DNA from 3 places in the Mycolicibacterium chitae genome. Region 3 is predicted to be linked to each of the others. Evidence: riboswitches for the same ligand, from Rfam matches in the RefSeq annotation. Region 3 holds a riboswitch; each other region holds the start of a gene.

Evidence for each region. Region 3 has a riboswitch for cobalamin ahead of metE (5-methyltetrahydropteroyltriglutamate--homocysteine S-methyltransferase). Riboswitches for the same ligand answer to the same signal wherever they lie in the genome.
Region 1: another riboswitch for cobalamin. It lies ahead of EL338_RS01915 (energy-coupling factor ABC transporter permease); the one in region 3 lies ahead of metE (5-methyltetrahydropteroyltriglutamate--homocysteine S-methyltransferase).
Region 2: another riboswitch for cobalamin. It lies ahead of EL338_RS07490 (PPE domain-containing protein); the one in region 3 lies ahead of metE (5-methyltetrahydropteroyltriglutamate--homocysteine S-methyltransferase).

Annotation. Positions count from the first base shown of each region.
Region 1 covers NZ_LR134355.1:389,525-399,026, forward strand. Annotated here, with positions in the region: gene EL338_RS01905 (CbiQ family ECF transporter T component) at 1-612, opposite strand, end outside; gene EL338_RS01910 (energy-coupling factor ABC transporter substrate-binding protein) at 623-961, opposite strand; gene EL338_RS01915 (energy-coupling factor ABC transporter permease) at 958-1,647, opposite strand; cobalamin riboswitch at 1,683-1,884, opposite strand; TPP riboswitch at 1,930-2,041, shown strand; gene EL338_RS01920 (ECF transporter S component) at 2,036-2,635, shown strand; gene EL338_RS01925 (ABC transporter ATP-binding protein) at 2,632-4,059, shown strand; gene EL338_RS01930 (energy-coupling factor transporter transmembrane component T family protein) at 4,056-4,814, shown strand; gene EL338_RS01935 (nucleoside/nucleotide kinase family protein) at 4,801-5,337, shown strand; gene EL338_RS01940 (serine hydrolase) at 5,306-6,682, opposite strand; gene mhuD (mycobilin-forming heme oxygenase MhuD) at 6,645-6,962, opposite strand; gene EL338_RS01950 (alpha/beta fold hydrolase) at 6,984-7,745, shown strand; gene EL338_RS01955 (hypothetical protein) at 7,755-7,991, opposite strand; gene EL338_RS01960 (GlxA family transcriptional regulator) at 8,063-9,031, shown strand; gene EL338_RS01965 (iron-sulfur binding domain-containing protein) at 9,032-9,502, opposite strand, start outside.
Region 2 covers NZ_LR134355.1:1,543,471-1,552,972, forward strand. Annotated here, with positions in the region: gene EL338_RS07450 (GlxA family transcriptional regulator) at 1-32, shown strand, start outside; gene EL338_RS07455 (zinc-dependent alcohol dehydrogenase family protein) at 68-1,153, opposite strand; gene EL338_RS07460 (hypothetical protein) at 1,238-1,639, shown strand; gene EL338_RS07465 (IS256 family transposase) at 1,649-2,896, opposite strand; tRNA gene EL338_RS07470 (tRNA-Lys) at 3,241-3,316, opposite strand; gene EL338_RS07475 (L,D-transpeptidase) at 3,481-4,695, shown strand; gene EL338_RS07480 (transporter substrate-binding domain-containing protein) at 4,728-5,876, shown strand; gene EL338_RS07485 (acyl-ACP desaturase) at 5,988-6,944, shown strand; cobalamin riboswitch at 6,950-7,128, shown strand; gene EL338_RS07490 (PPE domain-containing protein) at 7,195-8,868, shown strand; tRNA gene EL338_RS07495 (tRNA-His) at 8,930-9,002, opposite strand; gene orn (oligoribonuclease) at 9,049-9,502, opposite strand, start outside.
Region 3 covers NZ_LR134355.1:5,183,728-5,193,229, reverse strand. Annotated here, with positions in the region: gene EL338_RS24690 (CsbD family protein) at 162-719, shown strand; gene EL338_RS24685 (IF2 family translation initiation factor) at 743-1,411, shown strand; gene EL338_RS24680 (DUF1801 domain-containing protein) at 1,441-1,869, shown strand; gene EL338_RS24675 (NADH:flavin oxidoreductase) at 1,886-2,980, opposite strand; gene EL338_RS24670 (hypothetical protein) at 3,115-3,513, shown strand; gene EL338_RS24665 (FMN-binding glutamate synthase family protein) at 3,555-5,132, shown strand; gene EL338_RS24660 (DUF6364 family protein) at 5,466-5,705, shown strand; gene EL338_RS24655 (alpha/beta hydrolase) at 5,750-6,433, opposite strand; gene EL338_RS24650 (hypothetical protein) at 6,558-7,580, shown strand; cobalamin riboswitch at 7,699-7,910, shown strand; gene metE (5-methyltetrahydropteroyltriglutamate--homocysteine S-methyltransferase) at 8,022-9,502, shown strand, end outside.

The sequences.
Region 1 (9,502 bases), 670 kb from region 3:
GCGCAGCGACATGGCCTCCGACATGGCCCGGGCCCGCCCGGTGGCGCGCACGAAGATCAGCGCCGACTGGGCGCCCACCACCGCGATGGCGCCGCGGGCGTCCCGCAGGCCCAGCCGCAGCCCGACCGCCTCCCGGGCCGTCATGGCCGAGCGCACCAGGATGCCGACCAGGCGATACGTCAGATCGGCGACATGGCACAGCGCCGCCGGCACGCCCGCGCGCCGCGCCAGGTCCAGCAGATCGGCCATCAGGGTCGTCACGGCCAGGCCGATGGTCGCCGCCGACGCCGCGACCGACCGCAGCGCGGTGTCCACGGCCAGGTCGACCCCGCCGGGTTCCAGGTGCGGCCCGCCGCGCAGGCTCACCGCGATCGGCACCGAACCGATCGCGATGAACACCGCCGGCCCCAACAGCGCGAGGAAGAACAGCCGCGCCCGGACCCGGGCCAGCGCGATCGTCGCGACCGCGGTGACGACCAGCACCAGGGGCGCCCCGGTGCGCGGCGGCAGCACCATCGCGCACAGGAGCAGCCCGCCGTACAGACACACCTTCTCCAGGGCGGGGTCGGTCGACCACCGGTTCTGGGCGGCGCTGATCTCGAGCGGGTTCACGACGCGGTGGTCACCCGGTCGTGGGTTGCGTTTCCTTGCGGCCGCGCTGGCGTCCGGCGTACCAGCCGATGGCGCCGCCGAGCACGATGCCGCCCAGCCCGGCCTGCAGCGCGAACAGTCCGGACTCGACCTCGCCGGGCAGCTCGCCGACCAGCGGGGAGAACCAGGGCTCGTAGTCCTCGTGGATCTCGGTGATCACTTCCTCGGCCTGGCCGTCGGCGCCACCGAACTCGGCCTCGGCGTCGCGGGAGTAGCCGAAGAGCAGGGAGCCGACGGCGATCACGATGGCCAGCCCCAGCAGGGCGATAACCATCGGGGCCATGGAACGTCCGTTGGAACCGGTGCTCATGACTGGACCTCCTCGCGCTCGGTGCTGCGGTTCAGGAAGCCCAGGTTCACCAGCTCCGAGGAGGCGACCTGGATGAGCACGCGGACCACGACGACGGTGATCAGCCCCTCGACGATGGCCAGCGGCACCTGCGTGACGGCGAAGACGGCCAGGAACTCGGCGAAGCTCTCCGCGATGCCGCCCTCGGCGGCCGGGAAGGCCAGCGCCAGCTGCACACTTGTGACGATGTAGGTGACCAGGTCGGCGACGAACGCCAGGGCGAACACGGCCGGCAGCAGGCCGACCCCGGCCTTGCGCAGCGCGAAGAACACCGCGAACCCGGCCCACGGCCCGGCGATCGCCATCGAGAAGGCGTTGGCCCCCAGCGTCGTGATGCCGCCGTGCGCCAGCAGCAGCGCCTGGAACAGCAGCACGATCGTCCCCAGGAACGCCATCACCGGTGGCCGGAAGATCGCGGTGCCCAGCCCCGTCCCGGTGGGATGGGAGCTGGAACCGGTCACCGAGGGAAGCTTGATCGCCGACATGACGAACGAGAACGCGCCGACCGCGGCCAGCAACGGCCCCGCCGACGGATGCTTCCGCACCGTCACGACCACCTGTCTGGCGCCGTAGACGACGAACGGCGCGGCCGCGATGGTCCAGGCCACCGCGTGCACCGGGGGCAGAAAGCCCTCTGCAATGTGCATGGTTGTAGTGCCTTTCCGCCCAGCACCTCGTGGGCATCGATGTTGGTGCTGTGGTCGGTCTCCTGGCTCACGGGTCTCCCGGGCCAGATCAACTGGTCCGGACCGGCGGCGTCCGCCTTCCCACCCGCGCACGAGGCCCGAGCAGTGGCATGGGGGAAACCGTCTTCCCGCTCACAGTGGCGAGGGCCGCCTCGGATTCGCACCGAGTTCCCGTTCACCGCAGCCCACGGAGCATACCGCCGCGGTGCTTGCCCGCAGTGCGACTGCGCTACCTTGGTGCAGATAAACCCACACGGGAGTGCACGCGGCAGTGCGCTGAGAGGACGGCTGAGGGCCGTCGACCGTATGTACCTGTCCGGGTAATGCCGGCGTAGGGAGTGTGAAAGCCATGGCCGAACGGGTGTACCGCTGGCGGGTGGTCGACATCGTCGTGGCCAGCGTGCTCGCGGTCGCCGCGGGTCTGGTGTTCGTCCTGTGGAACATCGCCTCGAATCCCCTGACCGCCCCGCTCAGCGCGCTGCTGCCCGGTCTGCAGGCGCTGGCCGGCGGCGGTTGGCTGTTCGCCGGGGTGCTGGTCGCGATGGTGATCCGCAAACCCGGCGCGGCGCTCTACGGCGAACTGGTCGCGGCCACGGTGTCGGCGTTGGTCGGCAACCAGTGGGGCGTGCTGACGCTCGAATCCGGCCTGATCCAGGGCCTGGGCGCGGAGTTGGTGTTCGCGCTGTTCTTCTACCGGGTGTGGAACCTGCCGGTCGCGGTACTCGCCGGCGCGACCGCCGGGCTGGCGATGGCGATCAACGATCTGGTGCTCTGGTATCCGGGGGCCGCGACGGCCTTCGCCGTCACCTACACCGCCGCCGGGATCGTCTCCGGGGCGCTGCTCGCCGGGGCGCTGTCCTGGTTCGCGGTCCGCGGGCTGGCCAAGACCGGGGCGCTGTCGCGGTTCGCCTCGGGCCGGGCCTGGTCGGCCGGCGACCCCGCGCGGTGATCGGGGCCAGCGCCCGGGGCTGGTCGTGGCGGCACGCCGGTCGCGCCCGGCACGCCATCAGCGATCTGGACCTCGACATCGCCGCGGGGGAGCGGGTCCTGCTGCTGGGCGCCAGCGGATCGGGGAAATCGACTCTGCTGCAAGGGCTTGCGGGGCTGCTCGGCGGCAGCGAGGAGGGCGACGAGTCCGGCCGGTTGCTGGTGGACGGCGCGCCGCCGGGCGAGCGGCGCAGCCGGATCGGCATGGTGCTGCAGAACCCCGACTCGCAGGTGATCCTGTCCCGCGTCGGCGACGACGTCGCGTTCGGGATGGAGAACTTCACCGTCGAGCGGCGGGCCATCTGGCCGCGGGTGCGACGCGCGCTGGACGCCGTCGGCCTGTCGCTGCCGCTGCACCGGGACACCGCCCGGCTCTCCGGTGGGCAGCAGCAGCGCCTCGCGTTGGCCGGCGTGCTCGCGATGAATCCCGGTCTGCTCCTGCTGGACGAGCCGACCGCCAATCTCGACCCGGCCGGTGTGCTCGAGGTCCGCGACGCCGTGGCCGCGGCCGTCGAACGCACGGGTGCGACGCTGGTGGTCGTCGAGCATCGCACCGAGGTGTGGCTGCCGGTGGTGGACCGGCTGATCGTGTTGGGCGAGGCCGGGGCGATCCTCGCCGACGGCGCGCCGGCCGACGTCATCGACACCGAGGGCGAGCGGCTGACCCGCGCCGGGGTCTGGGTGCCGGGCGTCGAACCGCCCCGCCCGCCCCGCGGCGGCGTCCGCGGTGCGGCGTTGCTGCGTTCGCACGGCCTGTCGGTCGGCTATCCGTCGGGGCGTCGCACGGACATCGGCGACGTCGAGATCCTCGGCGGCGCAACCACGGTCGTGTCCGGCCCGAACGGGTCGGGCAAGTCCGCGCTGGCGTTGACGTTGGGCGGGCTGCTTCCGCCGCGGGCGGGCCGGCTCGAGGCCGCGGCCGGGTTCGCGCCCGCCGCGGACCGCCGCGCGCCCATCGCCTGGCGCTCCCGCGAGCTGCTCACCCGCATCGGCAGCGTCTTCCAGAATCCCGAGCACCAGTTCCTCACCGGCAGTGTGCGCGACGAATTGGCCTGCGGGCCAAGGGCGCTCGGCCGCGACGAGGCCACGATCGCCGAGCTGTGCGACGGGCTGCTGGAACGCCTGCGCCTGACGGGCCTGGCCGAGGCGAATCCCTACACGCTGTCCGGCGGTGAGCAGCGCCGGCTGTCGGTGGCGACCATCCTGGCCACCCAGCCGGAGCTGATCGTCCTCGACGAGCCGACCTTCGGCCAGGATCGCAACACCTGGGCGGAGCTGGTGGGCCTGCTCGCCGAGATCGTCGCCGCCGGAACCGGTGTCGTCGCGGTCACCCACGACCTCGACTTCACCGACGTGCTCGCCGACCGCCGGATCGAGTTGTCATGACCGGCGCCCCTACCCTCAACCCGGTCGCGAAACTCGCCGCCGCGCTGATCCTCGCCCTGGGCCTGATCTTCAGCGTGGACTGGGTGTCGGCGCTGACCGCGCTGGTGCTCGAGGTGGCCCTGCTGCTGGTGCTGCGGGTGCCGCTACGGCAGATGCTGCTGCGCGGCGCGGTGGTGCTGCTGGCCGCGGCGCTGACCGCCGTCACGATCCTGCTCTACGGCCAGCCCGGCGGCACGGTGTACTGGCATTTCCTGCTCATCAACGTCAGCGACGGCTCGATCACGTTGGCGCTGGCGACATTCCTGCGGGTGCTGGCCATCGCGCTGCCCTCGGTCCTGCTCTTCATCGACACCGACCCCACCGAACTCGCCGACGGCCTCGGCCAGGTGCTGCGGCTGCCGGCGCGCTTCGTGCTCGGGGCGCTGGCGGGCCTACGCCTCGTCGGGCTGCTCCGAGAAGACTGGCAGTATCTGGGTTTCGCACGCCGGGCGCGCGGAGTCGCCGACCGAGGCCGGCTGCGGCGCGTGGCCGGGCAGGCATTCGCGCTGCTGGTCTTCGCGGTGCGGCGCGGTTCGATGCTGGCCACCGCGATGGAGGCCCGCGGGTTCGGCGCCTACCCGACCCGCACCTGGGCGCGTCCCTCGCCGTTCGGCGGCCGCGAGATCGCGTTGATCCTGGCGGCTTTCGCCATCGTCGCCGTGGCGATCGGGGTGTCCGTCGCCACCGGGCATTGGAACTTCATTGGAAATCTCTGAGCTGCTGCGCCGGGTGCCCGCCGGCGCGACCACGGTGCTGATCGACGGCCGGTCGGGGGCCGGCAAAACCTCGCTGGCCCACCGGTTGTGCCGCGCCTGGTCCGGCAGCGAGGTGATCAGCCTCGACGATATCTATCCGGGCTGGGGCGGGCTGCGCTGGGCCAGCGACCACGTCCGGACCGAGTTGCTGGCGCCGCGGGCGGTCGGGGCGACCGGTCGCTGGCGGCGCTGGGACTGGTCCACCGGCGCGCCGGCCGGCTGGCACACCGTCGCGCCCGGGCAGCGGGTGATCGTCGAGGGCGTCGGCGCCCTGACGCCAGGCTCGCGCGCGCTGGCCGACCTGGGCGTCTGGCTCGAGATGCCCGCGGCCGAACGTAAGCGCCGCGCGCTGGCGCGCGACGGCGAAACCTTTGCGCCGCACTGGGATCGGTGGGCCGCTCAGGAACGGGAATTCATCGGCCGCGACCACCCGCGTTCGGTGGCCGACGTCGTCATCGAGCTGCCGGCTGCCCGACGGGGATGAGGCCGAACATCTGCTTGATCGTCATCATCAGCCAGCCCGCGGTGGCCGGGCTGTGATACCGCGTCCAGTTCATCTGCAGGCTCAGCACCCAGGGCTGCCCGGTGCGGTCGACGGCGTACCAGCTGAACGTCAGATCGCCGGGCAGGTTGCCCGCCTTCGCGGCGATGTAGGGCCATTTCTCGCGGTCGAGGTCGATGCCGGGGATGGCCGAGACGATGTCCCTGACCGGTGCGGTGGGTCCCGTCGCCCCGGTCTGTAGGCCGGCGTGCACCCGGCAGATGTCCTCGGCGCTGCCGTACCACTCCGCGCCGTAGGGCGAGGCCGGTGAGTGGCTGCGCTCCGGATCCGGTTCGTAGGGGCGCGATTTGGCGTCGCGCAGCATCTCGGCGCGACCCTCGCGGGAGGCGTGCTTCCACTGTTCCCGCACATCCGGCCGGCCCCACCCCACGGAGAACAGCTCGCGCATGGTGGGGAAGGGCGTCATGCTCGCCGGGTCGTGATGTCCGGCGTCGACCAGGGCGCGTTCGACCGCCGCGGTGCCGACGCGGTTGATCAACATGTCGGTGGCCATGTTGTCGCTGTTGGCGATCATCTTCTCGGCCAGGTCGCGCACCGGAACCTTGGCCCCGGGCGGCAGTTCGTCGAAGCCGGACGAGCCCACCGCCTTGGTGGCCTCGGTGATCGCCAGTTCCTCGTCCCACGACAGCGCCCCGGCGCGGACCTCCTCGGCCACGGCGTAGAGCACGTAGAGCTTGAAAATCGATGCCAGCGGCAGCGATTCGGCGGTGTTGGTGCCGGCGACCTGTTCGCAGCGGCCGTCGACGATCCGCGAGACCCGGTAGGAGTAACGCGCCCCGGTCGCCGACAGCACATCGTCGACGTCGGCCCAGGACTTGATCTCCGGCGGGTGGTTGACGACCTCGAACCGGTCGACCATGCCCGCATCGTCGGTGTCGAGTTCGATGTCCTGCCGGGCGCCGTAGGACGTCAGCAGCCGCAGCGTGGCCGAACCGGCGCCGTACTCGATGCCGCTGAGCGTGTAGGGCCGGTCCCACCACAGCCCGTCCATGGTGGTGACCACGGCGTCGACCTGGTCCGGGGCGGCCAGCGTCTCGACTCCGACGGGTCCGATCGGCCAGTCGGAGTTCAACATGTCCATCACCTGCTGGGCGCGCACGCCCTGCGGGGTGCCGGTGCTGATCTGCACCCCGGCACTGCCGGCCTGCGCCGACGGAACCTCGGCCGGCGCACAGCTGCCCACCGAGACAACTACCAGTGCGGCGCCCAGGGCGAGCGCCGCGGCCGTCCTAACTCTGTGCGGCAGGACCGGCAACGTCCAGCACAACCTCGAACTCGAGCAGCGAGGCACCGGTGGCCACCGGATTCTTCTGCTGCCCCTGGTGCGCCTCGATCGCGGGGCCGGTGGCCCACGCCTGGAAGGCCTCCTCGGACTCCCACTGGGTCACCACGAAGTAGCGATCCTCGCCCTTGACCGGGCGCAGCAGCTGGAAGCCCAGGAAACCGGGCTGGTTGTCGACGGCATGGGCGCGGTTCGCGAACCGCTTCTCCAGCTCCGGGCCGGCGTCGGCGGGAACTTCGATTGCATTGATCTTCACCACGGACATGGCGCTAGGCTACCGCTTCGCATGGCAATCGATTCTTTGACGTACCGCGGCGGTCAGGGCCGTCCGCTGGTGCTGGTGCACGGCCTGATGGGCCGCGGGAGCACCTGGGGGCGCCAGCTGCCGTGGCTGCTTCGACTGGGCTCGGTCTACACCTATGACGCGCCCTGGCATCGCGGCCGCGATGTCGTGGACCCGCACCCGATCAGCACCGAACGCTTCGTCGACGACCTCGGCGCGGCCGTGGAGCGGCTCGACGCGCCGGTGCTCATCGGCCACTCGATGGGGGGTCTGCACTCGTGGTGTCTGGCCGCGCGGCGACCCGAACTGGTCGCCGCGCTGGTGATCGAGGACATGGCCCCGGACTTCCGCGGGCGCACCACCGGGCCGTGGGAGCCGTGGGTGCACGCCCTGCCGGTCGAGTTCCCCACCGAGCAGTCGGTCTTCGACGCGTTCGGACCCGTTGCGGGCCAATACTTCCTGGACGCGTTCGACCGCGCCCCGACCGGTTGGCGGCTGCACGGGCGCCCGGAGCGCTGGGTGGAGATCGCCGCCGAATGGGGCACCCGCGACTACTGGACGCAGTGGCAGGAGGTGCGCGCCCCGGCCCTGCTGCTCGAGGCCGGCGACTCGGTCGCGCCGCCGGGGCAGATGACGAAGATGGCCGAGATCGGTCACCGGGTCACCTACCGGTCGGTGCCCGACGCCGGGCATCTCATCCACGACGACGCCCCGACGGTGTACCGCGAAGCGGTGGAGGCGTTCTTGGCCACGGTCATCGGCTGACGGGTTCGCCTAGCGGCGTTCGCCCCGTGGGCCGGACCCCGGCCAGGACGGCCGCCGCGCGAACCGCTCCCGGGCCTCTCGGTCGCGCCGGTCCAGCGGTCCGACCAGCGGCGCCGCCACCCGGAACTGATCGCGGTGCAGGCGCAGGTGGCCCGCGCGGTGAGACCCCGCCGCCAGCGCGGCCACCAGGCCGAACGGCGTCAGCAGGACGAAGATCACGATCAGGAAGGTCAACGCGGTACTCATGGCAGAAAGTATTCGTCCGTAGATATCCAGCCAACAGTGGCAGGAGAGTCGATCTCCGCTAAAATACTGCCATGATCCGAACCGTGTCCACGCTGGTCCTCGACGGCCTGGCGGTTTTCGAGTTCGGGGTGATCTGCGAGGTCTTCGGTATCGACCGCAGCAACGACGGCGTGCCCAACTTCGACTTCAAGGTGTGCGGTCCGGAGGTCGGCCGGCCCCTGCGCACCTCGGTGGGCGCCTCGCTGACCCCCGACCACGACCTCGGCGAGCTCGTCGGTGCCGACCTGGTGGCCGTGCCCGCGATCATCAACCAGGACTATCCGCCGGAGGCGCTGGCCGCGCTGCGTGCCGCCGCGGATTCCGGGTCCATCATCCTGACCGTGTGTTCGGGGGCGTTCGTCGCGGGCGCGGCCGGACTGCTCGACGGTCGGTCCTGCACCACGCACTGGATGCACGCCGACGAACTGGCGCGGCGCTATCCGACGGCCAAGGTGGACCGCAACGTCCTCTTTGTCGACGACGGCAACCTGATCACCAGCGCGGGCACCGCCGCCGGCATCGACGCGTGTCTGCACCTGGTGCGCCGCGAGCTGGGCAGCGCGGTCACCAACGTGATCGCCCGCCGGATGGTGGTGGCGCCGCAGCGCGACGGCGGTCAGCGTCAGTACATCGACCAGCCCATCCCGGTGCACTGCTCCGACAGCTTTGCGCCCCAACTGGATTGGATCCTGGCCAATCTGCAGGAGCGCCACACGGTGTCCTCGCTGGCCCGCCGCTCCAACATGTCGGCCCGGACCTACGCGCGGCGCTTCGTCGACGAGACCGGCACCACGCCCATGCAGTGGGTCACCGATCAGCGGGTGTTGTATGCGCGCCGACTGCTCGAGGAGTCCGATCTGGACATCGACCGGATCGCCGACCGTGCCGGGTTCCGCACGGCAACCCTGCTGCGCCACCACTTTCGGCGGATCATCGGGGTGACCCCCTCGGATTACCGGCGCACCTTCGCCTGTGCGGCCGAGTGTCCCGAGAGCGCCTGATCAGCCCTCGCCCTCGCCGCACAGCGCGAACCGCCCGTCGCGGGTCTGTTCCACCAGCCCGTCGACCAGTAGGGAGTCCAGCGCCCGGTCCCGCTGCGCGGTGTCGCTGAGCCAGACCACGTCCAGCTGGGCCCGGGTCACCGGAGAAGTGCTGTCGCGCAACACATCCAGCAGGCGGCCCCGAACCTGCCGATCGGTCCCGGCGTACTTCTGCACCCGCTTGGGCTTCGCGGTCCCGGCCGGATAGCCGGCCTCCCGCCACGCGCACGAACTCAGCGGGCATACCCCGCAGCGCGGCGCCCGCGCGGTGCACACCAGCGCGCCCAGTTCCATCAGGGCCGCCGAGAACATCGGCGTCGAGGCATCGTTGGGCAGCAGTGCGGCGACCTCTTCCTCGTCGCGCTTGGGGGACGGCGACGCGGCGTCGGCCAGGCCGTGCACGGCGCGGGCCACCACCCGGCGAACGTTGGT
Region 2 (9,502 bases), 1.8 Mb from region 3:
AGTACCGCGCCACCTTCGCCGGGCGGATCTGAGACCACAACGGTCGCCTGGGAGTCTGGGTGTTGTGCTACGCGGCGCGCGGCGGGGGAAGCGCGACGGTGTCACCGGCAACGTCGATCGCGACCTTGCCGCGCAGGGCATAGCGCTGCCTGTTCTCCAGGAGGTCGTGAGCCTCGCCCATGCGAGCGAGCGGAAGCGTTGCGCCGATGACGGGTTTGACGAGACCGCGCTCGACCAGGGTGGTGAGTGCGTCCAGCTTTCCCTGGTTCTGTCGGGTGAAGACGAAGTGATAGGCCGCGTTGCGGCCCCAGGCCTCGATGAGGTTCTGTGGCTGCGCGATGTCGACGATGCTGACGACGCGTCCGCCGTCGGTGAGCGTCAACGGACTCTTGGTGAGCGTGTCACCTCCGATCGTGTCGAAGACGACGTCGACGCCCTTGCCGCGGGTCATATCGGCCACGGCTTCGACGTAGTCCGTCGACGTGAAGTCGATGGCCGCATCCGCGCCGAGTGCGTGCACGAACTCATGGTCGGCGGCCTTTGCCGTGGTGATCACCTGTGCACCAATCGCTTTCGCGATCTGGATGGCGATCGTCCCGACGCCGCCGGCGCCACCGTGGATGAGGATGGTCTCGCCGACGGTGAGCTGGGCGCGGGTGACCAGGGACTCCCAGACGGTACCGCCGACAAGCGTCAGGCTCGCCGCCTCCAGATGACTGAGATTCTCCGGCTTGCGGCCGACGAGGTCGACGTCGGCGACGTGTTGCTCGGCGTAGGAACCGGGCCCTCCGAAGATTCGGGGCGTGTAGTACACCGCGTCGCCCGGGCGGAACTCGGTCACGTGGGAGCCGACTTCTTCGATGACCCCGGAGATGTCGTGCCCGATGATCGCCGGCAGTGGCACGTAATCCGCGTAGTCTCCGCGCCGGATCTGATAGTCGAGCGGGTTGACCGCGGTTGCGTGCACGTTGACCCGTATCTGGCGGGGTCCTACCTGCGGTACGGAGACGTCGCGAAGCTCGAAAGCATCTGGCCCTCCGAACCGGGCGAGTACTACGGCCTTCATCGGATCAGCCATATCGGTGTTCCTCACCGTTGTTCTGAGTGTGATGCGCCCGACGGGCGGTGATCCCAGTGTCGCGCGAACGACCACCACTATCCAGTGGCGGTTTCGCCAATATTCGCGAGGAAAGTGACATCCCGTCTCACCAGGTACTGACTGCCATAGGCTGCATTGATGGGGATCCGGGACTGGTCGAAGGCCAAAATCGCCGTGCTCATCGTGCTACCGGCCCTGCTTGTCGTCGGCATCCCCATCCTCGCGTGGAGGTACCACACGGAACCGCCGGGGCTCACCGGTGACTGTCTGTACGTGGATCAGGCGCTGCGGCACTGGATGCGTGTGCTGCCCCAGATTCAGCGCGGTCTGGTCGATCCGGTCGACACACGCCGGGTCTCTGATGTCACTGCGGCCGCCGCGGCGATCCGAGGGGAAGCCGCGGCGATCGAGGATCCGACATTGCGGTCCACGACGGTGAGGCTCGCCGACAACCTCGAACGGGTCAGCAATGGAAACCCGAGCAGTCCACCGAACGGGTTCCCGGGGTCAAGTCCCGGGAAGTGGTGTAGTGCTGCGTGATCCGGTGGGTTAGGCGGTCAGTGCGGGCATGTCGTCGGCTCCTATTTCAGGGTTGTCGTTGGTGACGGTAGTCAGGCGGCATCGGGCGAGGACGTCGAGGCCGAGGTAGCGGCGGCCTTCGGCCCACTCGTCGTTCTGTTCGGCCAGCACGGCGCCGACGAGGCGGACGATGGCGTCGCGGTTGGGGAAGATCCCGACGGCGTCGGTCCGGCGGCGGATCTCTTTGTTGAGCCGTTCTGCGGGGTTGTTGGACCAGATCTGGGTCCAGACGTCCTTGGGAAATGCAGTGAAGGCCAGGATGTCTTCGCGTGCAGCACTGAGGTGGTCAGCCACCGCCGGCAGCTTGTCGGTGACATAGTCGATGAGCCGGTCGAACTGCGCGGCCACCGCGGGCGCGTCAGGTTGGTCATAAACGCTGTGCAGCATCGCTTTGACCGCCGGCCACATGCTCTTGGGGCAGATGCTCATCAGGTTGGCCGCGTAGTGGGTGCGACACCGTTGCCAGCTGGCTCCGGGCAGGTTGGCCGCGATCGCTTCGCGCAGGCCGGCATGGGCGTCGCTGGTGACCAGCCGCACCCCGGCCAGCCCACGGGCGACCAGGTCGGCGAAGAACTCGTTCCAGGCCGGGCCGGTCTCGCTGGTGACCACCCGCATGCCCAGGACTTCGCGGTGTCCGTCGCCATTGACGCCAGTGGCCAGCAGCACGACCCCGTTGACCACCCGCCCGCCTTCGCGCACCTTCATCGTCAACGCATCCGCGGCGACGAAGGTGAACGGACCAGCAGAATCGAGTGGGCGGTGGCGGAACTGCTCGACGTGCTCGTCGAGGTCGGTGGCCATACGGCTGACCTGCGACTTGCTCAGCGAGTCGATGCCCAGGGTCTTGACCAACTTGTCCATCCGCCGCGTGCTCACCCCGGCCAGGTAACAGTCGGCGACCACGGTGATCAACGCCGATTCGGCCCGCTTACGGCGTTCGAGCAGCCACTCGGGAAAGTAGGTTCCCTTGCGCAACTTCGGGACTGCAACATCGATGCTGCCCACCCGGGTATCGAGGCCGCGGTGGCGATACCCGTTGCGCTGGGCACGGCGCCCCGGTGTGGGCTGGCCCCATTCAGCGCCCACCACGGCATCAGCATCCGCCGACAGCAGGGCGTTGATGACCGTCTGCAGCAGCGAGCGCATCAGATCTGGGGATGCCTCGGACAGGGCCTCGCCAAGAAGGCCGGCAGGGTCGACAATGTGGGGTGCGGTCATCGTGGGACTCCTCGAGGATTCTGTGGAAGGTTGACTCGAAGGATCACGCGGTGGCCGCTTCACGTCCATCACCGACACGATGACGAACCCAGCAACCGCGCTACACCACTATGCGGGACTCAACTGCAGAGGGCGAGGTGTCGGTGAATGGGCAGCGCCGCCGCAGCGTGGAGGCGCTTGTGCGCCGGGGGTTGGTGGCCTATGAGGTCAATCACGTACGAATGCCGACCGGGATGGCTACATCCACCGGTTCACGCTCCGCCCAGTCGATTGAGCGGAGCGTGCTTCCGCCACGTCTGTGTACAGCTGTGGAGTCAATTGGCAGAAGGAAATGCCCTCTGATCTGGTGCGCCGTCAGGGTTTCGAACCCCGGACCCGCTGATTAAGAGTCAGCTGCTCTACCAACTGAGCTAACGGCGCGTTTGGTGCGAGAGCGACAATAACAGGCGAAGCCTCGCGACACGAAATCAAGTACCCCCGACCGGTATGCTGGGGCAGCGACGCCGTGGTCGCAGACGGGCATCGGAGCCCTTAGACTATTGCCAAGATTCGCGCAGAACCCCGTTTGTGAGGTGTACGTATTTATGTGGCAGGTCCGTTCTGCGGCCCGTCCGCACGGCTATCGATCCTGGTGGGCAGTGTTCCTGCTGGTTCCCGTGCTGGTGCTCAGCGCATGCGGTGCCGGTTCCGACACAGCTTCCCCCGAGCGCATCGCCGACAAGGGCACCCCGTTTGCTGACTTGCTGGTGCCGCGGGTCACCGCGTCCTTCAAGGACGGTGCGGTCGGCGTTCCGGTCGACAAGCCGGTGACCGTGACGGCGACCGCCGGCGTGCTCGACTCGGTGGTGATGACCAACGAGAGCGGCACCGTCGTCGAAGGCAAGCTCAGCGACGACGGTCTGACCTGGGAGACCGCCGAGCCGCTGGGCTTCAACAAGACCTACACGGTCAACGCCCGCTCGCTGGGCCTCGGCGGCGTCACCACCCGGCAGATGACCTTCGAGACGCACTCGCCGGCCAATCAGACCATGCCGTACCTGATGCCCAACGACGGTCAGACCGTCGGCGTCGGCCAACCCATCGCGATCCGATTCGACGAGAACATTCCCAACCGGGTGGCCGCCGAACGAGCCATCAAGGTGACCGCCGAGCCTGCCGTTCAGGGCGCGTTCTACTGGCTGAACAATCGCGAAGTCCGTTGGCGCCCGGCCGAATACTGGAAGCCCGGCACCACCGTCGAGGTCGAGGTCAACACCTACGGGGTGGATCTCGGTGACGGTCTGTTCGGCCAGGGCAACGCCAGTACCAAGTTCACCATCGGCGACGAGGTGATCGCGACGGCCGACGACGCCACCAAGACCTTGACCGTGCGGGTCAACGGTGAGGTGGTCAAGACCATGCCGATCTCGATGGGCAAGAACAGCACCCCCACGCCCAACGGCACCTATATCGTCGGTGACCGCTACGAGCACCTGGTGATGGATTCGTCCACCTATGGCGTGCCGGTGAATTCGCCCAACGGCTATCGCACCGAGGTCGACTTCGCGACGCAGATGTCCTACAGCGGAATCTATGTCCACGGCGCGCCGTGGTCGGTGGGCAGCCAGGGCTACGACAACGTCAGCCACGGCTGCATCAACGTCAGCACCAGCAACGCGCAGTGGTTCTACAACAACGTCAAGCGTGGCGACATCGTCGACGTGGTCAACACCGTAGGGTCGACGTTGCCGGGCACCGATGGCCTGGGCGACTGGAACATTCCGTGGAAACAGTGGCAGGCGGGTAACTCCAGCACCTGACGCCCTGCGTCGGCGGAGTGGGGAAAGAAGAGGTGAGCCCGTTGGGTTCGCGGCACGTCGGCGCGATCGTCGCGTTCCTGTTGACGGTCGTGCTCGGGATGGCGCCCGCGCTGATGCCGACGGCCGCCGCGGAACCGGAGCCTGAACCGGATGCGGTCAGCGTCGCGGTGCACCCCCTGGAACCCTTCGTCGTGGAGACCAGCTCCGGGGAGCTCACCGGGTTCAGCGTCGATCTGTGGAACGAGATCGCCAAGCGGCTGGACTGGACCACCGAGTACCTGCGCACCGACAACGTCCGGGGGCAGCTGGCCGCGGTGGCCGAGGACCGCGCCGATGTCGCGGTGGGCGCGATCTCGCTGACCGCCGATCGCGAACAACACTTCGACTTCACCCAGCCCACCCTGGATGCGGGACTGCAGATCATCGTTCCCGTGCACGACACCCGCCCGTCGGTTCCGGGCCTCGGTGGTTTCCTGGACCTGTTGTTCTCCCGGACGATGCTGATCTGGCTGAGCGCGGCGGTGGTCGTCAGTATCATTCCGGCGCACGTCTTTTGGTTCATCGAGCGCCGCAGCGACAAACCCGTCGTGTCGCGGTCGTACTATCCGGGCATTGTCCAGTCGTTCGGCTGGGGGATCGGCTCGCTGGTCGGCTCGGCGAACACCACGGCGACCCGTGCCCTCACCCAGGTCCTGGCGATCCTGTGGGGCTTCGCGGCGATCGTGTTCGTGGCGTTCTATTCGGCCAACCTCAGCGCCACCTTGACCGTCGCCAAGCTGGACGCGAAGATCACCGGCCCGGCCGACCTCTACGAGAAGTCCGTCGCCACGGTCGCCGACACCACGGCGGCAGCCTTCCTGCGCAACCTCGGCGTCGACGCCACCGAGACACCGACCATCGAGGACTCCTATCACCTGCTGCGCGAAGGTGGGTACGACGCGGTGGTATTCGATGCGCCGGTGTTGCGTTACTACGTCGCTCACCGCGGCGAGGGCGTCGCCGTGACGGCGGGACCGATGTTCCAGGAAGAGGATCAGGGCTTCGTCGTCGACGTCGACAGCCCGCTGCGCAAGCCGATCAACCAAACGCTGTTCCGCATGCGCGAGGACGGCACCTACAACCTGATCAAAGAGAAATGGTTCGGCGACAACGTCAACACCACCGCCGGCGACACGAACTGAACCATTCTCGTCGAGCGGTACAGCCTTTGGTCGGGTTCGACACCGAATTAGCTGGCGCAAGCTACGCTGAGCCCGGCATCTACGCAAGGAAACGGTCTTATGGTCAGGAAAATGTCCGATTCGGCGATCATCGCCGAGCTGGAACCGATTGCTGAGCGCAATCTCAACCGGCACCTGTCGGTGACCACGGACTGGAATCCGCACGACTATGTGCCCTGGGACCGGGGCCGTGACTTCGCCATGCTCGGCGGCCAGGACTGGGCCGAGGAGAATTCCCAGCTCAGCGCGGTGGCCAAGGCCGCGATGATCACCAATCTGCTCACCGAGGACAACCTGCCGTCCTATCACCGCCAGGCCGGCGCGTACTTCTCGATGGACGGCGCCTGGGGCACCTGGGTGGGGCGGTGGACGGCCGAGGAGAACCGGCACGGCATCGTCATCCGCGACTACCTGCTGGTGGCCCGCGGCGTCGACCCGGTGGCGCTCGAACAGGCCCGCATGGAACACGTGACCAACGGCTTCGGGCCCACCGAGGAGGAAGAGGAGCAACACAAAACCGACTTCCTGCTGTCGATCGCGTACGTCACCTTCCAGGAACTGGCCACCCGCGTCAGCCACCGCAACACCGGCAAGGTCTGCAACGACCCGGTGGCCGACCGGATGCTGCAACGCGTGGCCGCCGACGAGAACCTGCACATGATGTTCTACCGGAACATGTGCGGCGCGGCGATCGACCTGGCACCCGATCAGGCCCTGGAAGCCGTCGCCAGCGTCGTGGAGAACTTCCGCATGCCCGGCCAGGGCATGCCCAACTTCCGCCGCAACGGCGTCCTGATGGCCAAGCACGGCATCTACGACCCGCGCCAGCACCTCGACGAGGTCGTCAAACCGGTGCTGCGCAAGTGGCGGATCTTCGAACGCGACGACTTCACCAGCCAGGGCGAACAACGCCGCGAACAGCTCGCGGAGTTCCTGGAAGGCCTTGGCCGCCAGGTGATCAAGTTCGAGGAACAACGCGACCGACTGCTGGCCCGGGAAGCCAAGAAGGCCGAAGCGCAGGCGGTCTGAGCCGGCCGCGCCCGCCATGTCATAATCCACCCGATAGGTGATGACGACGTAGGAAGCCGGTGTGAATCCGGCGCGGTCCCGCCACTGTCATCGGGGAGCGAACCTCAACCGCCACGGCTGCAAGGCTGGAAGGCGAGGCGAGCGGTGATCCGAGAGCCAGGACACTCGCGTCATTGCATCCTGCTACCCGGGGCGGTGTACCCCGAGAAAGCCGATGTACGACAGTGTCTTTCGCATAGGGCGCGCGCCGATGACCGCGCCGATATACATGGCCGCACCGCCGGAGGTCTGGTCGGGTCTGCTCTCGTCCGGGCCGGGGCCCGGACCGTTGCTGGCCGCCGCGGGCGCCTGGACCACCCTGGGCGCCGAGTACGCCGAGGCCGCCGCCGAACTCACGGCGCTGTTGGGCAGCGTGAACGCCGGTGCGTGGGAGGGGCCCAGTGCCGCAGCTTATGTCGCGGCCCACACCCCGTACTTGACTTGGCTGACCCAGCAGAGTTCCGGCAGCGCGCTGCGGGCCGCCCAGCACGAGACGGCCGCGGCCGCCTATACGGGTGCGCTGGCCGCGATGCCCACGCTGGCGGAACTCGCGGCCAACCACGCCACCCGCGCGGTCCTGGTGAGTACCAACTTCTTCGGCGTCAACACCATCCCGATCGCGGTCAACGAGGCCGACTACGCCCGAATGTGGGCGCAGGCCGCCGCGGTGATGAGTACCTACGACGGTGTGACGACCACCAGCTTGGCGGCCGCGCCGGAAAGCGTTGCGGCCCCGCAGATCCTGGCGGCCCCGTCGATGGCCACCGCGTCGCGGGCGGCGGAATCCGAACCGCCACCGGACAAGACGAATGACTATCTGGAGTGGTTCGACCAGATCGGCTACACCGACTTCTACAACAACGTCCTGGATCCGCTGATCCAGGGACTCAACAACCACCCGTTCATCGCGGAGTTGTTCGCGGGCATCGACCCCTACCTGCCCTGGACCGGTAACCCGCTGAGCTTCTTCCACCCGTTCAACCTGGCGTTCGCGCTCGGCTATCCGATGGACATCAGCCAGTACGTCCTCTACCTGTCGCAGACCGCCGGCTTCGTCCTGGCCGACATCGGGATCGCGTTCGCCTCGGGTAATCCGGTGGCCATCGCCTACACGCTGCTGTTCGGCGCGGGGGCGATGTTCGTGGCCATCACCACCGACACCATCGCGCTGCTGAAGACCACGCTGCAGTCGGTGCTCCTGGTGGCCCTGCCGGTGTTGCTGCCGATGCTGGCCACGGTGACCGCCGGCGCCGGGCTGGCGGCCGGGGGCATGCTGGGCGCGGCGGGGCTGGCGGCCGGACTGCAGAACGCGCTGCCCGTGATCCCCATGGCGCCGCTCGCGCCCCCGCCCGTGGCGCTGGCCCTGGCCCCGACCCCGGCGCCCGCACCGGTGCCGTCGTCGGCCTCGGCGCCGGCCCCCGCACCGGCCCCGGCACCGTCGGCCCCGCCGCCACCGGGACCGCCGCCGCCCACCGGTTCGCCGCCGACGCTGGGCAACATGGACGCCTTCGGCTACCTGGTGGGTGGGTTGGCCGCCGACGCGAAGCGGACGGCGAGCAACCGCAGCCGTCGTCGGGCCCCGGAAGTCGAGGACGCCGAGAACCCCGCGGCCGCCCCCGCGGTCGAGGAGGAGAAGACCCAGCAGCGGGCGCGCCGCCGTCGCACCCAGGCCGAGCAGTTGGGCCGCGGCTACGAATACATGGACCTCGAACCCGAGGCGACTCCATCGGAGCGGGGTGCGGGCACGATGGGGCTGCGCGGCACCGCGCCGCGCCCGTCGGCCGCGCCGCCGGCCGGGCTGACCGCGATGGAAACCGACGCGTTCGACGGCACTGTGGCCACGCCGATGCTGCCCAGCACCTGGGGCGACGAGCGCGCCCACTGACGTCGGCAAAAACAAAAACACCGCCGCACCGGGTTCGCCGGTGCGGCGGTGTTTCTCTCGGGGTGGCTGACGGGGCTCGAACCCGCGACATCCAGGATCACAACCTGGTGCTCTACCAACTGAACTACAGCCACCATTGCTGTCCGGCCGGGCGAACCCGTTCGAGCAGCGTGGTCGATCTTAGCCGGTCGAGTCCGTCGCAGCCGAATCGGTTTCCGCCGGCGGGCCCAGTTCGGCCGCGATGGCCGCGATCTCGCTGGTAGAAGGCCCGGGCTGCGGAACGAACGCGGTGCTGCGGTAATACTGCAACTCGCGGATCGACTCGTGGATGTCGGCCAACGCGCGGTGCGCCAGGCCCTTTTCCGGCTGGCCGAAGTAGATCCGCGGGTACCAGCGCCGGCACAGCTCCTTGATGGAGCTGACGTCGATCATCCGGTAGTGCAGGTAGTCGTCGAGGGCGGGCATGTCCCGGCTGATGAAACCGCGGTCGGTGGCGATCGAGTTGCCGCACAGCGGCGCGGTCTTGGCCTGCTTGACGTGCTGCTTGATGTAGTCGAGCACCATCTGCTCGGCGGTGGCCACATCGACGGTCGAGGCCCTGACCTCGTTGATGAGCCCGGACCGGGTGTGCATC
Region 3 (9,502 bases):
TGGGCAGGCGCGCCGCAGGGCACCTGCGAAGCTGGCGTCACACCCGGTTCGTGTTTGAAATCTCGCAAAACGAGCATGCAAAGGGCCAAGTCGCGACGAACTCGGGATGAGATACGGCCCGTCCACGGACGGCGTCGTCCCCCAAAGCAACAGGAGAATGCATGAGTGAGCAGGACAAGGCCGGCCAGGCCCGGAAGGGCCTCATCGACTCGATCAAAGGCAAGGCCAAGGAGATCGCCGGCGCGGTCACCGGAAACGATTCGTTGACTGCCGAGGGGCAACTCGACCAGGTGCAGGCTCAAGAGCGCAAGCAGGCCAACACCGTAGAGGCCGTCGCCGAGGCGGAGGCCCAGGCCGCCCGCGCTCAGGAGGCCCAGGCCCATCAGCAGGGCGCGGCCGCCCGCAGCACGGTCAACTCCAGTGCCGCAGCCGCCGAGCAGGCGCTGAGCGCGCAGCAGGCCGAGCAGAAGCAGGCCGCCGAGCAGAGCGCCGCCCGCGACGCCGCCCAGCAGAAGGCCAAGGCCGAGCACGATGCGCGTCAGCAGGTGAAGGGCGCCGAGGCTCGTGAACGCGCCGATGCCCAGGTGGTCACGCGCGAGGTCATCGACGCGGCCGACGAACATCGCCGCGACGTGCAGGACGCCGCCGCGGATCAGGCCGAGGCCGAGCGGCTCCGCGAGCGCGCCGACGCCCTGTCCGACCGCACCGACCAGCCCTGATCCTCGAAACCCAGGAGTTACCAATGAGAATCCTCGAATTCCCGCGCACCGTGCTGCGATTCCAGTACCAACTTGCTCGGATGCCGCTGCAGCTGCTCGAAGATCGGGTGGTGTCCCGGCTGGACGAGGAGGCACCCGCCCGCCTGCTCTACGAACGCACCCTGGGCGCGCTGGATGCCTCCGTCGGCAACGTGCTGGGTGAACCCGAGTTGCAGAACCAGGGAGCCGCCCTGGCCGCGCGTAGCGAAGCGCGCGGGCGGGCCGCGGAACTCGACACTTCGGCGGCCGAGAAGAAACAGGAGGCCGACGGCGACCTCGAGGCGGCCCGCAGCGCGGCCGTGCAGGACAGGAAAGAGGCCCGCGCTGCCGCGGAGTCCCAGGTCGAAGACGCCCGGGCGACGGCTGCGCAGCGCAAGAAAGCGGCCGGCGCATCGGCCGGCAAGCGCGCCACCGCCGCCAAGCGTCAGGTCGACACTGCGGCCGCGCGTCGCAAGGAATCGGTGGAGTCGGCCAAGCGCGAGGAACTCGGCAGGATCAACTCCGCGGAGAAGCGCGCCACGACGGCCGCCAACGCCAAGCGTGAGGACGCCGCGACCAAGCGTCAGACCGCCGCGGGCAAGCGCGCCCAAGCCGACGCCGTGGAAAAGCTGGCCGACGCGGAGAAGCAGAAGCGGCAAGCCGAGCGCGCCTGAGGGGCACCGACCGCACAGGACGAAGTTCGATGGCAGAGAACAAGAAGAACGACGACGCGCCCAAGCTACTTTCGGGCGGTAACCCCCAAATCCCCAAGGGCGATGGCGATGGCCCGGTGCAGGATTACATCGCCGCGATGCCCGAGTGGAAACACGATGTCGGGAAACGACTGGACGCCCTGATCGTGCGCACTGTCCCCGACGTGCACAAGGCCGTGAAATGGAATCAGCCGTTCTACGGTCTGCGCGACGACGGCTGGTTCATGTCGTTTCGCTGCTACACCAAGTACGTGCAACTGCAGTTCTTCCGCGGCTCCTCGCTGGATCCCGAGCCGCCGAAGGCCTCCAAGCATCCCGAGGTGCGCTACCTCGACCTCCACGAGGACGACGAGCCGGACGAGGCCCAGCTGCGGTCCTGGATCGAACAGGCCAGCGAGTTGCCCGGGGAGAAGATGTAACCCACTGCACTTGGGTTCAGGCCAGCGCCGCCAGCGCGATCTCCGGGTCGTACCCGGTGAACTCGGAGAGATTCCCGTCGCGCAGCCGGTTCACCCAGGCCGGGTCGGCCAGCAGCGCGCGCCCGATCGCGACCAGGTCGAACTCGTCGGCGTCGAACTGCTCGACGAGGCGGTCCACCGGCGCCGGCTGGATGACCTGACCGCGTTTCTCGCTACGGAACTGCGTCTCCAAACCCACTGAGCCAACGGCGATTACCGGCGTCCCGCTGACCTTCTTCGTCCAGCCCGCCAGGCTCAATCCGGCGTCGTGGTCAGGGAACGCCGGCACGTAGTGCCGCCGCGTCGAAGGATGAAAGACGTCGACGCCGGCCGCGGCCAGCGGGGCAAGCAGTTCCTGCAGCTGGGTCGGGTCCTCGGCGATCGAGGCCGTGTAGTCGGTGCCCTTCCACTGGGAGAAGCGGAAGATGATCGGGAAATCCGGTCCGACGGCGGCGCGCACCGCGGCGACCACCTCGGCGGGGAACCGGGTCCGTCCGGCCAGTGTTCCGCCGTAGCCGTCGGTTCGCAGGTTCGTTGTCTCCCAGAGGAATTGATCCAGCAGGTAGCCGTGGGCGCCGTGCAGTTCGACGGCATCGAAGCCCAACTCGCGCGCCGTGACCGCGCCGCGGGCGTACAGGTCGGCGACCTCGGGTAGCTCGTCGCTCTCCAGTGCGCGGCCCTTGGGTTGGCCCAGCCCGTCGATGCCGGACGGGCTCACCGTGACCACGCCGTCGTCGTCTTTGCGTTCGGCGCCCTGATGCCACAGTTGGGCGGCGATGGTCGCGCCCGCGCCGTGCACGGCATCGACGACGCGCCGCCACCCGGCCAGCACGTCGTCGCCGGCCAGCGTCGGAATGCTGAACGGGTAACCGGCGGCGGGATCCGGCAAGCGGATGCCCTCGGTGATGATCAGCCCGACCCCACCCGCGGCGCGGCGCCGGTAGTATTCCGCCACGTCGGGGCCGGGCACCCCGTCGGGCGAGGCCTGCCGGGTCATCGGCGCCATTGCGAATCGGTTCGGGGCGGTCAGCGTGCCGACGGTGAACGGTTGAAACAGGCTGTGAAGCGGCATGAACCAGACCAACGCGCGCGACGCCGCGTTGATTCCGAGCGCAAATTTCCGTCCGGGACCCGGCCGCGGCCGTCGTAAGCTGAGGCATGCGTGAGCCCAGCTGTGTCGGTGCGGTTGTCGGTGCCCTCGCTCTCGTGGCCGCGGCGACCGGCTGTAGCAGTACCTCCGGCACGCCGGTGGCCGAGCGGGCCGAGGAGGCGGCCGCGACCGTGACGGCGCCGTCGTCGCCGGTGGACAGTCCGGCGCCGGTGGCCCCGACGGGGGACCCGGTCGGTACCGCGGTGATGGCGGTCCGCGGGGGCGATGCGTCGGTGACGATTCGCTACCGGATCAACGACGGCCCGGAGCACACCGAGACCGACGTGAGCTTGCCGTGGGAAAAGGAGTACCCGGTCTACGAAAAGCTCGACTCGGAAGTCACCGCCGACGGCGGGGACACCGAACTCATTTGCACGATCATTTTCAACGGCGATCAGCTGGTCTCCTTCGTCACCGAGCCGCGCCCCACCTGCAGCTTCGCCTACTGGGGATAGCCGGCGCGTTTACATCGGTGTCCCCGGGCAACCCTGTGGGCATGATCAAGCCCTTTCGTGCCGTCGCCGCCGCGGCGGCCTCGGCGGTGGCGGCCGTCGCGGTCCGCGACGTCTTCCAGCGCAAGCATTCGATCCTGCGGAACTTCCCGGTCATCGGGCACGGTCGCTACCTGATCGAGGCCGTCGGCCCCGAACTGCGGCAGTACGTCGTCGCCTCCAACAACGAGGAGCGCCCGTTCACCCGCGACCAGCGCCGGTGGGTGTACGCCTCGTCGAAGCAGGAGAACAACTACTTCGGGTTCGGCACCGACAACGACATCGAGCACACCATCGGCTACCCGGTGATCAAGCACCGCACGTTCGGCCGGGCGATCCCGCTGTCCGAGCCGATGGGCGCGCAGGAGGTGCAGCTGCCGTCGGCCAAGGTCCTGGGCGCCGCCCGCAACCGCCCGCACGCGTTTCGGCCCAGTTCGGTGGTCAACATCTCGGCCATGAGCTTCGGGTCGCTGTCCGGTAACGCGGTGGAGGCGCTGAACCGCGGGGCGGCGCTGGCGGACTGCCTGCACAACGCCGGCGAGGGCGGCATCTCGCGGTACCACCGGCACGGCGGCGAACTGGTGTTCCAGATCGGCACGGCGTACTTCGGCTGCCGCGACGACCAGGGACGTTTCGACCTGGAGAAGCTCAAGGATGTGGTGGCCGGCGCGCCGGTGCGCGCGTTGGAGATCAAGCTCAGCCAGGGCGCCAAGCCCAGCCTGGGCGGCCTCTTGCCGGCGGCCAAGGTGTCCGCGGAGATCGCGGCGGCCCGCGGCATCCCGCGGGGGCGGGATTGCGTCAGCCCGTCGCGGCACGCGGAGTTTTCCGACACCGATAGCCTGCTCGACTGGGTGGAGTTGTTGGCCGCGGAGACGGGGCTGCCGGTGGGCATCAAGTCCGCGGTCGGCCACCTCGATTTCTGGACCGAATTGACCGACCTCATGCGCGACACCGATCGCGGGGTGGATTTCGTGACCATCGACGGCGGCGAGGGCGGCACCGGCGCGGGCCCGCTGACCTTCACCGACACCGTGTCGCTGCCTTTCCAACTCGGCTTTTCGCGGGTGTACCGCGAGTTCGCCGAACGCGGCCTGCACGAGCAGGTGACGTTCATCGGCGGCGGCAAGCTGGGCCTGCCCGACAACGCGGTGGTCGGCTTCGCCCTCGGCTGCGACATGGTCAACGTGGCGCGCGAGGCGATGCTCGCCGTCGGCTGCATCCAGGCGCAGAAATGTCACGACGACTCCTGCCCGACGGGGGTGGCCACCCAGAACGCGTGGCTGAGCCGCGGGTTGGTGCCCGACGAGAAGGCCGTCCGGGTGGCCAACTACATCAAGACGCTGCGCCGCGACCTGGTCAAGGTGGCCGAGGCCTGCGGCGTGGAGCATCCCGGGCTGATCAGCACCGATTCCGTCGACATCCTCGACGGCCGGACCGAGTCGACCCCGCTGCACGAGGTCTACGGGTATCAGCGGGGGATGGGGATGCCGTCGGTCGCCGATCGCGAGAAGATCGCCCGACTGATGGTGGCGCGGGAACCCCAGGGCGGGTCGGCGCCGCCGTCGAAGTCCGCGGTCGGGTGAGGGGCTAGAAACGATGCCGCGCAGTTGATGTCTGCGGCCTGTTGTCAACCGTCGAGGATTTCCATCTTCCACCAGGGTTCGCCGCTCTCCACGCGGCTCTTCGATTGAAACCCGTCACCCGGTGTTTGACAGTTGTGCACAGCCTGGGATGGGTGCGGACGCACGCCAGTCAATCCCTGTGGATGACCGTCACCCGGAGGTGACGGCATTTGATCGAGGGGCCGCCCAGAGACCGCCCCAACCCGGCGATCACGCTCAAGTGGGGCTAGAGAGCGGTCGAACAGAGCTTTGTCGGCCGCCCTCCAACCTTGCCTCAGTCCTACACTGAAGCCCATGTCGACGAAGAGCATCACCCTGTCGATGCCCGAGGAGTTGATTCGCCGCGCGAAGGTGCTGGCGGCGGAACGCGACATGACGGTGTCAAGCCTCGTGGCTCGCTTGTTGCAGCAATTCGACGGCGACGGGCGCGATTACGACGAGGTGTGGGACGCGGAGCGCCGGTTGATGGATCAGGGAATTGGCCTGCGAGTGGGGCCAATTACGTGGTCTGGTCATGAACTGCACGAGCTCTGACTACGAACGTCCTGCTTGATGGTCCCGGTCGTATCCGACGATGGTCACCTGGGTTTGGGTGGATTTGCCAGCGCCTCGGCGACGCGTTCCGCCACTTCGGTGACCACCTGCCGGGTGTTGGGATCGGCACTCGGCTCGTAGCGGTCTTCGGCTGAGTTGTACTGCGCCCCTGCGATATTGCCGTGATCGGCGTCCAGTTCGATGACCCGGACCGGCCAACCGGCCCGCTCGAGTTCGACGGCGAAGTCCCGACTGGCCTGTAGCGGCACCACGTCATCGCCCGCGCCGTGTAGCAGCGTGAACGGCGCGCGCCGCTGGTCGGCGGACAGTCGCGGCCCGAGCATCTCGCCGGTCAGCGGATCGCGCACCATGAAGGCGCCACCCAGGCCGACGACGTGGCGCACGCTCACGTCGTACTGGGCGGCCCCGATCGCGAGACCCGCCGCGGCCACCGCCCCCAGGGACCACCCGATCACGGCCAGCGGTTGGGCCGTTCCGGCCCGGGCGAACCGCACCGAGGCCAGCAGATCGGAGCGACCGTGATCGTCGGCGTGCGAGTTCCAATCGGGCACCACCACCCGCAGATCGTGGCCGGCGAGCAGTTCGGCCAGCGAACCGACGGTGTGTCGGGCGTCGGTCTGCGTGCCGTGCCACAGCAGCACCGTGGGATGGGCGGGGTCGCCGAACACGTCGACGCTGCGGCCGGGGGCGTACTCGTGAGTCTCCATGGATGCAGTGTGCCCACAAAGCGCCCGGGCACACCGGGTCAGTCGCACCGTTCCTACTTAAAGGCCAACAGTAACGGCTACAGTGATGCTGCCTGCACAGCTTGTGTCGCGAGAAGGGGCAACCGTGCCGAAGTTCGATATCGCCACCGCTGGGATCGTTCCGACGGTGACCCTGTCCGACGCCGCCGACCAGGACCATTCCACCCGGGATGCGCAGTTCGCCGGCCTGCACAACGACCTGATGTTCCTGTGGGCCATGGCGGACACCGCCAACGGCAAGCGCTACCAATTGGTGCGGACCTTGTCGGCCAGCGCGGCGTTCGACTTCACCCTGCACGAGTGCCCGCCGGATCTGTGGGCGTATCCGAGGACGGTCCGCGTGCCCGGCGAGCAGGACCTGTACTGGGGTCCGATCGTGTGGACCAAGGTCGACGGGGAACACACGGTCTTGTCGGGCAACGTCACTATGGCGGCCAAACACGCGATGACCGTCTCGCTCGGGCCCTCGCGGTACGTGTGGAAGGAGGACGACGTCATCGACGTCACCCTGACGCCGTTGCCGTCCAACGTGACCCGGATCAGCGTTCCCGGGCCGCCCGATGACGTCGGCTACACGAGCTCTGGTTGCACCGTGACCGGGACCATCGAGGGCTCGCCCGTCGTCGGGGGCTACGGCGGTCTCGACCGGATGTACTGTCTGCCCGGGCTCAGCGCCCACGTTTCGAAAATCGCGCAGCTCGAGCATTATTGGTTCGTGTGGGGCGCATTGTTCGATGACGGCCACTGGGAGACCGGCAACGCGATGCTGGGCGCCGGCGGTTACGCGACGGCCACCTACCACCGGCAGGGGGAGCCGGCGGTGATCGCGGCCAACGAGGACGTCGATTCTCAGGTGGCCTGGCAGACCCGGGACGGGGTGTCGCTGCCGCACCGGGCGACGTTGTCGTTCGGCGGGCGCACCTTCGATTTCGAGGGCACCCACAACGCAGCGGCGTGTGCCGCGGCCCTGGGGATCGCCTGGCTGCACGGCACCGTGCAGGAACGCGGCGGGCCCACGCCGGTGAAAACCTGGGCCACAATGGAAGTCATCCAGCGCAGCTGGAACCGGGCGCGCACCGAGGGAACCCGGGCCCGGCCCCGCGACTAGAACCCGGAACGCTGGGAGGAGCAGCGGCGCTGCGGTATCGCAGCCTGGGCCGGCGGGCCCCGGCGAAGGGGCTAAGAGCTAAGATGCCGGGTGCAGCTGGTTTGCCTTTCGTGCATCCGCACGGAAGGCATCGACCGGTTCACCCACCCGGGTGGACCGATAGAGGGAACCCGGTGAGAATCCGGGACTGTCCCGCAGCGGTATGCAGGAACGACCGCCGTCATCAGCACTGGTAGCAGCGCATAGCTACCGGGAAGCGACGGCCATTAGGAGCACCGACCACGGTGCGCGCCTGCGAGTCCGAAGACCTGCCAGCTGTGTCGGACGCGCCGCGTCCGACGGTGCATCGCCTCGAGGAATGGGCGGATGGCCGAGGGCTGCTGGTTGCTCTCGTTACCCGTCCATGGGCGATGTGCTTTCCGTCGTACCGAAGGACGTTCCATGGCAACACCATTCACCGCGACCATTCTGGGTGCACCCCGCATCGGGCCGAATCGGGAACTCAAGCGCGCCGCCGAGGGCTACTGGGCCGGCCGGGTCGAGCGCGCCCGACTCGAGGAGGTCGCCGCCGAGTTGCGTCGCCAGACGCTGACGTCGCTGACCCGGTCCGGATTGGATTCCGTGCCGGTGAACACGTTCTCCTACTACGACCAGATGCTCGATACCGCCGTGCTGCTGGGCGCACTGCCGCCGCGCGTGCAGGGGATCGACGACGAACTGGACCGCTACTTCGCGGCGGCGCGAGGCACCGCCGAGGTCGCCCCGCTGGAGATGACCAAATGGTTCGACACCAACTACCACTACATCGTCCCCGAGATCGGCCCGGACACCACGTTCTCGCTGCATCCGGAGAAGGTGCTGGCCGAACTTGCCGAGGCGCGTGAGCTCGGGGTGCCGGCCAGGCCGGTCGTGATCGGACCGCTGACCTTCCTCGCGCTGAGCAAAGCCGTGGACGGCGCCGCCGCCCCGATCGAACGCATCGATGAGCTGCTGCCGCTCTATGTGCAACTGCTGGCCCAGCTCGCCGACGCGGGCGCGGAGTGGGTCCAGCTGGACGAGCCGGTACTGGTCACCGATGAACTCGACAACGCGGCCAAGCTCGCGCACCGGGTGTACACCGAGCTTGCGGCGGCCCCTCGACGCCCGGACATCCTGGTCGCAACCTACTTCGGTGCGCTGAACGGCGCGCTGGCAGCGTTGGCGCGCAGCCCGATCGAGGCGATCGGCGTCGACCTGGTCGCCGGCGGGGTGCAGGCGGTGGCCGCGGTGCCCGAACTGGCCGACAAGCTGGTCGTTGCCGGTGTGGTCGACGGACGCAACATCTGGCGCACCGACCTGGCATCGGCGCTGGATACCTTGGACTCGTTGTCGGGATCTGTTGGTTCACTCGCGGTTTCGACATCGTGTTCGACCCTGCACGTGCCCTACTCGCTGGATGCCGAGGATGATCTGGACGACACCCTGCGCACCTGGCTCGCCTTCGGCGACGAGAAGGTGTTCGAGGTCGCGACCCTGGCGGTGGCGCTGCGCAAGGGCCGCGACGCCGTCGCCGCCGAGATAGAGGCCTCCAACGCGGCGGGGGCCAACCGGGCCGCGGATCCGCGGTTGCACGTCGGCGCGACCCGGGCGCGGCTGACGTCGGTGCTGGCCACCGGTGCCCAGCGCGGCCCGGCCGACCAACGGCGCGCGGCGCAGAACGCGCGGCTGGGACTGCCGCTGCTGCCCACCACCACGATCGGCTCGTATCCGCAAACCATCGCAATCCGTAAGGCGCGTGCGGCGTTGCGGGCCGGGGAGATCGATCAGACCGGCTACGAGCAGCAGATGCGCTCGGAGATCGCCGACGTCGTTCGGCTGCAAGAAGACCTCGGGCTGGACGTGCTGGTGCACGGCGAGCCCGAACGCAATGACATGGTGCAGTA